One region of the Terrabacter sp. LjRoot27 genome, then DNA from elsewhere that is predicted to be linked to it. Evidence: riboswitches for the same ligand, from Rfam matches in the RefSeq annotation. Region 1 holds a riboswitch; each other region holds the start of a gene.
What was found. A riboswitch is a leader RNA that binds a small molecule or an ion and turns the genes downstream of it on or off. The one in region 1 is predicted to bind cyclic di-AMP.
Positions count from the first base shown of each region.

Region 2: it holds a riboswitch for cyclic di-AMP, as region 1 does, so the genes downstream of both, ACSQ2D_RS16370 (C40 family peptidase) here and ACSQ2D_RS00915 (CHAP domain-containing protein) in region 1, are expected to answer to the same signal.
Region 3: it holds a riboswitch for cyclic di-AMP, as region 1 does, so the genes downstream of both, ACSQ2D_RS18700 (C40 family peptidase) here and ACSQ2D_RS00915 (CHAP domain-containing protein) in region 1, are expected to answer to the same signal.
Region 4: it holds a riboswitch for cyclic di-AMP, as region 1 does, so the genes downstream of both, ACSQ2D_RS04300 (transglycosylase family protein) here and ACSQ2D_RS00915 (CHAP domain-containing protein) in region 1, are expected to answer to the same signal.

Region 1 is NZ_CAXUSS020000001.1:213,507-215,696, forward strand. Features, by position in the region: gene ACSQ2D_RS00915 (CHAP domain-containing protein) at 49-927, opposite strand; cyclic di-AMP (ydaO/yuaA leader) riboswitch at 932-1,120, opposite strand; gene ACSQ2D_RS00920 (sortase domain-containing protein) at 1,415-2,190, opposite strand, start outside.
Region 2 is NZ_CAXUSS020000001.1:3,553,613-3,555,802, forward strand. Features, by position in the region: gene ACSQ2D_RS16365 (DsbA family oxidoreductase) at 1-405, opposite strand, end outside; gene ACSQ2D_RS16370 (C40 family peptidase) at 503-1,279, opposite strand; cyclic di-AMP (ydaO/yuaA leader) riboswitch at 1,282-1,457, opposite strand; gene ACSQ2D_RS16375 (metal-dependent transcriptional regulator) at 1,665-2,190, opposite strand, start outside.
Region 3 is NZ_CAXUSS020000001.1:4,054,507-4,056,696, reverse strand. Features, by position in the region: gene ACSQ2D_RS18705 (FBP domain-containing protein) at 144-638, opposite strand; cyclic di-AMP (ydaO/yuaA leader) riboswitch at 1,058-1,200, shown strand; gene ACSQ2D_RS18700 (C40 family peptidase) at 1,202-1,753, shown strand; tRNA gene ACSQ2D_RS18695 (tRNA-Gly) at 1,837-1,910, opposite strand; gene ACSQ2D_RS18690 (hypothetical protein) at 2,020-2,190, shown strand, end outside.
Region 4 is NZ_CAXUSS020000001.1:924,146-926,335, forward strand. Features, by position in the region: gene ACSQ2D_RS04295 (protein kinase domain-containing protein) at 1-821, shown strand, start outside; cyclic di-AMP (ydaO/yuaA leader) riboswitch at 1,189-1,362, shown strand; gene ACSQ2D_RS04300 (transglycosylase family protein) at 1,366-2,016, shown strand; tRNA gene ACSQ2D_RS04305 (tRNA-Thr) at 2,177-2,190, shown strand, end outside.

The DNA.
Region 1 (2,190 bases):
AGGTCGCGGAGAACTCCGCGGTGTTCGTCGTGACGACGACCCGGTGGGTCACGGCGCGTAGATGTACTTCATGCCGGGACCGTCGGTCAGCGTGCGCGTGTTGTAGTTGTACGCACCGGCGAGGGCGTTCATCTCGATGATCGTCACCTCGTTGCCGTTGACCGCGGTCACCCAGGCGACGTGGCCGACGCTCGAGGAGCCGTGGACGCCGGGCTCCATGACGAGGATGGAGCGCGTGCGCGGCGTGCCGCTCACGGTGTAGCCCGCGTTGGCGGCGCCGGTGTCCCAGACCATCGCGTTGCCGGTCCAGCCGCCGGGGTAGTAGCCCTCGGACTGGTACCACTTGTTGAGGGCGCCCCACGTGCACTGGCCGTCGGTGGCCCAGTTGGACGAGGCGCGCATGCCGGACGAGGCGCTCGGGACGGAGCCGTTGCTGCTCGACTTCGACGAGGAGGTGCTCGTGGTCAGCGTCTTGCGGGTCAGGTCACGCGAGGCGCGCTGGGCAGCGGCCTTGCGCTCGGCGGCGGCCTTGGCGGCAGCGCGCTCGGTCTTGACCTTGACGTCCTCGATGACCTGCGGCTTGGCCGGCTTGGCCGTGCGCTGGGCGACGGCCTTCTGCACGGCCGGCGCGTAGCCGATCTTCGAGAGCGCGGTCGACGCGACCGGGGCGGCAGCCGTGGACGGGCCGACAGCGGCCGGGGCCGCGGCGTCGACGCCGGCAGCAGCCGCGACCTCACCCTGGGCGGGCGAGAGGGTGTCAGCGCTGGCCGGGTTGGCGAAGGTGGCGACGAGCCCACCGGTGGCGGCGACGACGGCGCCCGCCTTCATGGCCGGCTGGGCCGACTCGCGGGCGAGGAGCTTGAGCTCGTTGAGGGGGTTGTGGCGGCCTGGCGCACGATGGCGGCCGCGGATGTTCTCAGTGTTCACGCGTGTTACCTCTCCGCGCCTACGAAGTTAGCTGTCGGGTTCGGGCGGAAAGGTGCCCGGGCCACCCCCGCTTCGTGACGAGGTCACGGGCGGTTCGGTCTTCACCCCAAGGACGTCCGAAGTCGTTGCGCCGGACGCCCGGAGAAACGTGTGGTTCCTCCGCTCCTGTCACAAGGTTTGATCTCTCTCGTCAGGCAGTGACAGGACTAGGCGGTCCACCTCACGAGAGTCCGACCAGGTGGCCGGACTCCCGGAAGACTAGACGAGGCGACTGGCAAATGTCACGCCACGGTAACGACGACGCGCGGCGATCGCCCTTGAATGTCCGGTGTGTCCGTCTATACCAACGCTTTACCTTCCGCTGGATGAGACGTGGATCACACCGCAACGCGGTGCCCGACAAGCCCCCCACGGGTATGCCGCGGGGTCCCTCGGTGGGGACCCCGCGGCATACCTCGGGTCGGTGCTGGTGGAGCCGCGCGGCGGCTCAGGTGGTGCCCGACAGGTGGCCGAAGACGACGACGTTGTCGCGGTACTCGTTGCGGCTGTCGGTGGGACCGCCGCACGTCACGAGGCGGATCTCGGCCTTGGTGAAGTCGCCCTTGTAGACGAGCTCGGTCGGGAACTGCGACTTCTTGTAGGCCGCGACCGTGTCGACGGTGAAGGTCAGGTGCGAGCCGTCCCGGCGCGAGACCTTGACGACGTCGCCGGCCTTGACCTTGCCGAGCTCGTAGAAGATGCCCGGCACGCCCGACGGGGTGTCGACGTGCGCGGCGAGGACCGACGGACCGAGCTGGCCCGGCGTGGGGCCGTCGTCGTAGATCCCGACCTCCTGAGCCGTGCCCGGCACGGAGATCGTCCCGTCGCGCTGGATGCGCAGCGGCACGAAGTGCGACGACCGCACCCCGATCGAGGGGATCTCGATCGACGTCGGCTCGGACGCCTCGAGGAACTCACCGATGCCGCTGCCCTTCGCGTCGCCGCCGGCCGTCCTGCCGGATGTCGGTGTCCCGCCCTGACCGGGGGACGCCGACGGACTCGACCTGGGACTCGACGTGGGGCTCGACGTGGGACTGCCGGACGGGCGCGCCGGCGCTGAGGCCGAGGCAGCCCCGCCCGCCGCGGGAGGCGGCGGACCGGGCGTCCCCGGGTTGCCCCGGAGGCCCATGACGAGCGCCACGATCCCGACGACGACCAGGACGGCCGTGACCGCCAGGGCCGCCGCCACACCCGCGCCGAAGCGACGGGTGGGGCGGTCAGCGC
Region 2 (2,190 bases), 3.3 Mb from region 1:
GCGCTCGACCGCCGCGGAGCGCAGCGCGGGGCCGCCCATCTCGCCCGCGAGGGCACAGAGCCGGTGCGCGTCGAAGGTGTTGGCGCGCACGGCGCGGTCCCAGTCGAAGACGAGGTCGTCGGCCTCGGCCACCTCGCTGGCCTTGGCGTTCATCAGCCGACCGGCACCCGCGTCGCCGCCGTGGCGCACCGACAGGTGCTCGCTGACGGGCACCGACCCGCCCGCCGGGACGTCGGGGTCGAGCTCGAAGGAGCGCAGGTGCACGGTGACGTCGTGGGGACGCTCGAACGCGGCGACGGCGGCCTCGACGCGGCGCTTCGCGACCCAGGAGTAGGGACAGACCAGGTCGCTCCAGAGGTCGAGCTCGATGAGGGTCGTGGACTCGGCGGCTGAGTGGTCGGTCATCGACTCAGTCAACCACGGACGCTCGCGTCACCGGGAAGCCGACGAGCCCCCACCGGGATCCGGCGGGGGCTCGTCGTGAGGCGTGAGAGGTGACCGCTCAGATGCGGCCGTACATCGACGGCGTCGTCCAGATGGAGTGGTTGCCGATGACGGTGCCGGGGCGCTGGGCGTCGATCATGCGGCCCGGGCTGACGTAGATGCCCACGTGGTAGATCGGCGAGCCGAAGAAGACGAGGTCGCCGGGGCGCGGGTTGCTGACCGGCGTCGAGGCCGCGGCCTGCGCGGACGCGGTGCGCGGGATCGAGATGCCGGCCTGGCGGTAGACGTAGGAGGTGAAGCCCGAGCAGTCGAAGCCGGAGGGCGTCGTGCCGCCGTAGACGTAGGGCACACCGAAGAAGGACTGCGCGATGCCGACGATGCCGGTGGCGCTGGGGTTGGGCGCCACGTTGAGGGCGGCGCGCGTGGTCGAGCCGGAGCGCGACGCGCGCTCCTGCGCGGCCTCACGCTCGGCAGCGGCCTTCTCGGCGGCCTTCTTCGCGGCGCGCTCGGTCTTGACCTTGACGTCCTCGATGACGACGGGCTTGACCTTGGCCTGCTTGAGGGCGGGCTTGGCGTAGCCGATCGCCGACAGGGCGTTGCCGGCCTTGAGCGTGCCGGCGGCGGGGCCGACGGCCGCGGGACCCGCGACGGCGCTGCTCGAACCGTCAGCGGCGTTCGCCGTGCCGGCGAACGAGGCGACGAGGCCACCGGAGGCCGCGACGATGGCCGCACCCTTCACGGCGGGCTGGGCCGACTCCTTGGCGATCGTCTTGAGCTCCGAGATCGCGTTGAAGCGACCGGGGGCGCGGTGGCGCCCGGGAACGTTCTGAGCCACGTTTGACCTCTCGACGCCTACGAGGTGAGCTGTCGGGTTCGGGCTGGAGGTACTGCCCGGCCTTCGCTCGGACCGTGATCGGTCCACGGAGGGCTTCACCCCGAGGGCGTCTCTCGACGCCCGGAGAAAGTGGTTCCCCCGCTCCTGCCATGCGGTTCGTACTGAGCCTCAGGTCGATGGCAGGACTAGGCGGTCCGACCCGGGGCACTCACTCGACGGGGAGAGCAAGTTCGCCCACCGTACCCAAGTACCTGTGCCTTGTCACCTTCGAGTTCCCGGAAGTCAAAGAATTTTCAGCGACCTCGGATCCGGGCCGGACGAGGTGTGGCAAGGCATGCCAAAACGACCCCGCAGACGGGGGCAAACCCTGCCGGATACGGCGTGTTCAGGCAGCCTGGCAGAAGACGTGGACGGCCACGTCGTCGGGCAGCGACACACCGGTGGAGGGCTCGCTGCCCTCGCGGACGGCCAGGACCCGGCCGCCGTCACGGACGACCTCGACGCGGGCGCCGGGCACGACGCCGGCGCTCGTCAGCAGCGCGAGCGCCTCCGGGTCGACCTGGACGGGCTCGCCGATGCGCCGGATCGTCACGACGGTCGGAGCGGCTCCCACGGCGGCGGTCAGGGTGCTGAGGCCGGTGAGGAAGTCCTCGTCCTGGCGCACCCCGAGCTCCTCGAGACCGGGGATCGGGTTGCCGTAGGGCGACTCGAGGCCCTCCCCGATGAGGCCGAGGATCTTGCGCTCGACCTTCTCGGACATGACGTGCTCCCACCGGCAGGCCTCGTCGTGGGCGTACTCCCACTCGAGGCCGATGACGTCGACGAGCAGCCGCTCGGCGAGCCGGTGCTTGCGCATGACGCGGGTGGCGAGGAGCCGGCCGTGGTCGGACAGCTCGAGGTGGCGGTCGCCC
Region 3 (2,190 bases), 3.8 Mb from region 1:
TAGCAAGACTCGGGGTGCGTCGTCCAAACGGACGCGCCGGATACTCGACCCAGTGGTGCCCGCAGGTCCCAGCCGCCCGCCGCCCCGGCCTGACCCGGCCGAGCGCCGAGGTCGAGCCCCAGCGCGTCAGGCCCGGGCGACCGTCAGGAGCCGTCGCGCAGCCGGCGGGCGAAGGCCGACGACCGAGCCCGCAGCTCCTCGACGCGTCGCTCGACGAGGGCGAGCGGGTCGAGGCCGCCCTCCATGCCGTTCGGCAGGCGCCGGACGTGCGTCGAGCAGCTGAAGTCGGCGTGCACGAGGGTGCCGAGGCTGTTGCCCTCGCGGCCGGACGCCCCGGCCCGGCGGGCCACGAAGAGTGCCACCTCGCTCGTCGCGAAGACGTCCTCGCACCACGCGCACATCGCGCTCGCCTTGCGCGTCCGCTCAGCGGTCCGGAGGAGGAAGCCGACGGGTTCGTCGTCGACGGGGACGACGGCATACGCCCGTTGCGGGTTGCTGCGGTCGACCCAGCCGAGGTAGTCGAGCGACTCCCATCGGGCGCCGAGGTCGAGGTCGGCGGGAAGGGTGGCCTGCTTCGCCTCACGCCGGGAGGCGTTGACGAAGGAGGCGCGGATCTCGTTGTCCGTCAATGGTTTCACGGTCTGTTCCTGTCAGACGGGCAGGACCGGGTGACCCGGTCAGCCGGGGTGGGGGAGGTGGAGCGGGACCGTGACCGCTGAGCAGGCCATGACGGCCACCCACCTCTCCGCGGGCCTCCCCGCTGACGACTGACGTGCTCCGACGGAGCAGCGTCCATGGTGCGTCGCGACGTCCCCGGTGGTCCACCGAATATCCGGCCGCCCGGCCCCCGAGGGCGTATGCCGTGGGCGTCCGGGAGTGCCCATCCAGCCTCCGCGGATGTGTCGAATGTCCGCCGAGGCGGCATTTGACCTGTCAACTATTGCCATAATCTGCCGTTTCGCGACCTTTTCGTGACCTGTCTGTCACCGTCGATGGATGCTCATCGCCCGGGGTCTCCCCCGAGCGGCCCACCGGACGCCGAGTCCTGTCCACCGGTGGGGCAGCCACGCAATAACGGACAGGAGTGGGGGACCCACTTTCGGGCCGGCCAGCCGGTCCTTGGGGTGAAGCCGCATCAGCGGCCGGGCATCTTCCGCCCGAACCCGACAGCTCACCTCACAGGCGTGGGAAGGAATCCACCATGCCCACTTCTACCCTTGCACGCCGAATTCCCTTGCAGTCCCTGGCGATCACGCCACTTCTCGCAGCCGCCCTCCTCGTCGGGACGGGTAGCGCGCCGACATCGTCGGTGACGCACCAGGCGGCCCCCAGCGCGGGCACCGCGCCTGTCACGATCAAGGCCAAACCGGTCGCCTACGTCTCGGCCGCCGTGCGAGCCGCGCGAGGACGGACGGCCGTCAAGGTCGCGGCCGCCCAGCAGGGCGACCCGTACCGCTACGGCGCGGCGGGGCCGTCGGCGTTCGACTGCTCCGGCCTCGTCTACTACACCTACCGCACCCGTCTCGGCGTCGGCGTCCCGCGCACCGCCAACGCCCAGAGGCTCGCCAGCGTCCGCATCAGCAAGTCGAACCTCCAGCAGGGCGACCTCATCTTCTTCATGTCCGGAGGTCGGGCCTACCACGTCGGCATCTACGCCGGCTACGGGAAGGTCTGGCACTCGCCCAAGCCCGGCCAGCGCGTCCAGCTCTCGAGGATCTGGACGACGAGCTGGGTCGCGGGCCGCATGCCCTGACCCCATCGATCGCACCGACGGCCCCGACGGCCCGTGACGCACGAAGGCCCCGACCGGCATACGGTCGGGGCCCTCGTGTCGTGTGGAGCGAGCGACGGGAATCGAACCCGCGTATCCAGCTTGGGAAGCTGGCGCTCTACCATTGAGCTACGCTCGCACGGGCCGCCCGGAGGTGCCCCGCGAAGGGTCCGCAAGGCGGCACGCGGCGTCAGTGTAGCCGACACCGCGCCAGTGCCAGGAACGCGACCCCAGGGGCCGAAACCGTCATGGATCTCGCCAAGCAGACCGCCTTCGTCGACCACGTCCGCGAGCGCGGTGGGGCGAGTGCCCAGGTGGCCGTCACCCTCGAGCAGTTCTTCGAGGGCAACGACTGCGAGTGGTGCATCGCGCCCAACCGTCCCGAGGACATGCCGCTCGACACGGTGCGCCGGGTGCTC
Region 4 (2,190 bases), 710 kb from region 1:
CGGTGCGGTGGGCCCCACCCCCGACCGGCCCGCGGGCACCCGATCCCGACCCGGCGGCATACGACCACGGCTGGGACGACGAGCCCGCCTCGCCGGACGACTGGGGCGGCGCGCAGGCCTACGACGCCCGGCACGGGCGCGGTGGGCAGGACGTCGAGCAGGGACCGCAGGGCTACTGGCCCGAGGAGGAGTGGGACGAGGAGGACGAGCCCGTCCAGCGCGAGGGCGACCCCCGCATCGGCCTGCCGATGCGCACCGGTCTGCTCGCCGCGGTCGGGATCGCCTGGGTCGGTGCGCTCATGGCGTGGCCGGGCATCGCCCTCGTCGTGCTCGTCGTGCTCTCGGCCCTCGCCCGCGCCACCGACCGCTCGGTCACGGCGCTCGTCCTGCGCCGCTACGACTTCGGCCGACGGCGCAGCGACGTGCCCTTCGCCGTCGTCTCGAGCCCGTGGCACCTCGTCGTCGGCATCATCGCGACGGGGGTCGGCCTGCTCCTGCCCGTGGCGGTGGCGCTCGCCGGGATCTTCGCCGCCGCCCTGCTCCTCGCCGGCACGCAGGGCACCGACCTCGGGCCCGGTGCGCCGATCACGCTCGCCGTCGGCGGCGTCCTCGGCCTGCTCATGCTCTGGTGGGGCCCCGGTGGGGCCTCGCTGCGACGAGGGTCCCGCTCGATGGCGCGGCGGCTCGTGCCGGCCGGCCTCACCACCCAGATCGTCTCCGTGCTGCTCGCCGTCTTCGGAGTCGTGGCCGCGCTCGTGGCCCTGCAGCACGGCTCGAGCCTGACGTGGGACCCCTTCACGACCAACCCGTTCGGGCCGTGAGCGCCGGGCCTCGGTGAGCCGAGGTCCCGTTCGCGGGTCTGTGGGGCCTTCGTGCGGTCCTCGTGCGGTCTCCGTGCGGTCTCCGTGCGGTCTCTGTGCGGGCCCTGTGGTCCTAGCGCATCAACCCCTGAAAACGGCTGGGAAAAAGATCACGGAAGTGTCTCGACGTGTCTTGTGCGCTGCAGGAACGTCCCGTACCGTCAGTGCTCGGCGGCCTCGACTCTCGGGTCGAACGGGAGCATCACCACTCGGCTCCCGGGTCGCTTCGTCGCGTCCGGCTCCACACGAACGCTCCCACAACTTCACATGGACACCCATCAATCCGTTTCCCTGAGCGCGCCGAGCCTCGCCAGCCAGGGATGTAGCCCACATCCGTGGGCCGGGCGAGGACGGGGGACCCAGTGTGACCAGTGAGTGCATGTGTGTTCGAGCGCATGGCAAGAGGACGAGATCTGGTCTCGGGGTGAAGTCGCATCCGCGACGGGGCACCTGACGCCCCAACCCGACAGCTAACCCCGCAGGCGCGCGTCAGGAAGGATCACCCATGCAGTACATGTCCAAGCATGCTGCGGCCAAGAAGGTCTCGGCCAAGCAGCGCATCGCGGGAGTCGGAATCGCTGGAGCCGCCACCATCGTCGGTGGCATCGCCACGGGCGGGTCGGCCAAGGCCGCCTCGGTCTGGGACCGCGTCGCCGCGTGCGAGTCGAGCGGCAACTGGCACATCAACACCGGCAACGGCTACTACGGCGGCCTCCAGTTCGTGCAGAGCACGTGGCGCGGCTACGGCGGCACCGCCTTCGCACCGCGAGCCGACCTCGCCAGCCGGGCCGAGCAGATCGCCGTCGCGCAGCGCGTGCTCGCCTCCCAGGGCCCCGGCGCCTGGCCGGTGTGCTCGAAGCGTGCGGGCCTGACGCGCGCCAACGGCGGCGCCACGACGACCCCGGTCTCGCGGTCGACCGTCCGCAAGCCGGTGACGACGAAGAAGGTCGTCAAGAAGAAGACGTACGCCACCAAGCCGGCGGTCACGAACACCGCCAAGGGCGCCAAGATGACCGTGCACCGCGGCGACACGCTCGGCAAGATCGCCGCGCGCTACCACGTGTCCGGCGGCTGGAAGGCGCTCTGGAAGGCGAACGGCGCCCGCGTCACCAACCCGAACCTCATCTTCGTGGGCCAGACTCTGCGACTCCCGTGAGTTCCTGATACAACTGTGCCGGACGGCCTCGCGCAACCAACCCCTGGGTTTGCGCGGGGCCGTCCTTCACGTTCCGCGGCCGGGTCGTGCTCGCGGTTTGGGCGTATGCCGTCCGGCTCGGTTACGCTTTCGCCCGTCCGCGGCGCTCGCGCCCAGACGTGCTGGCGTGGCGCA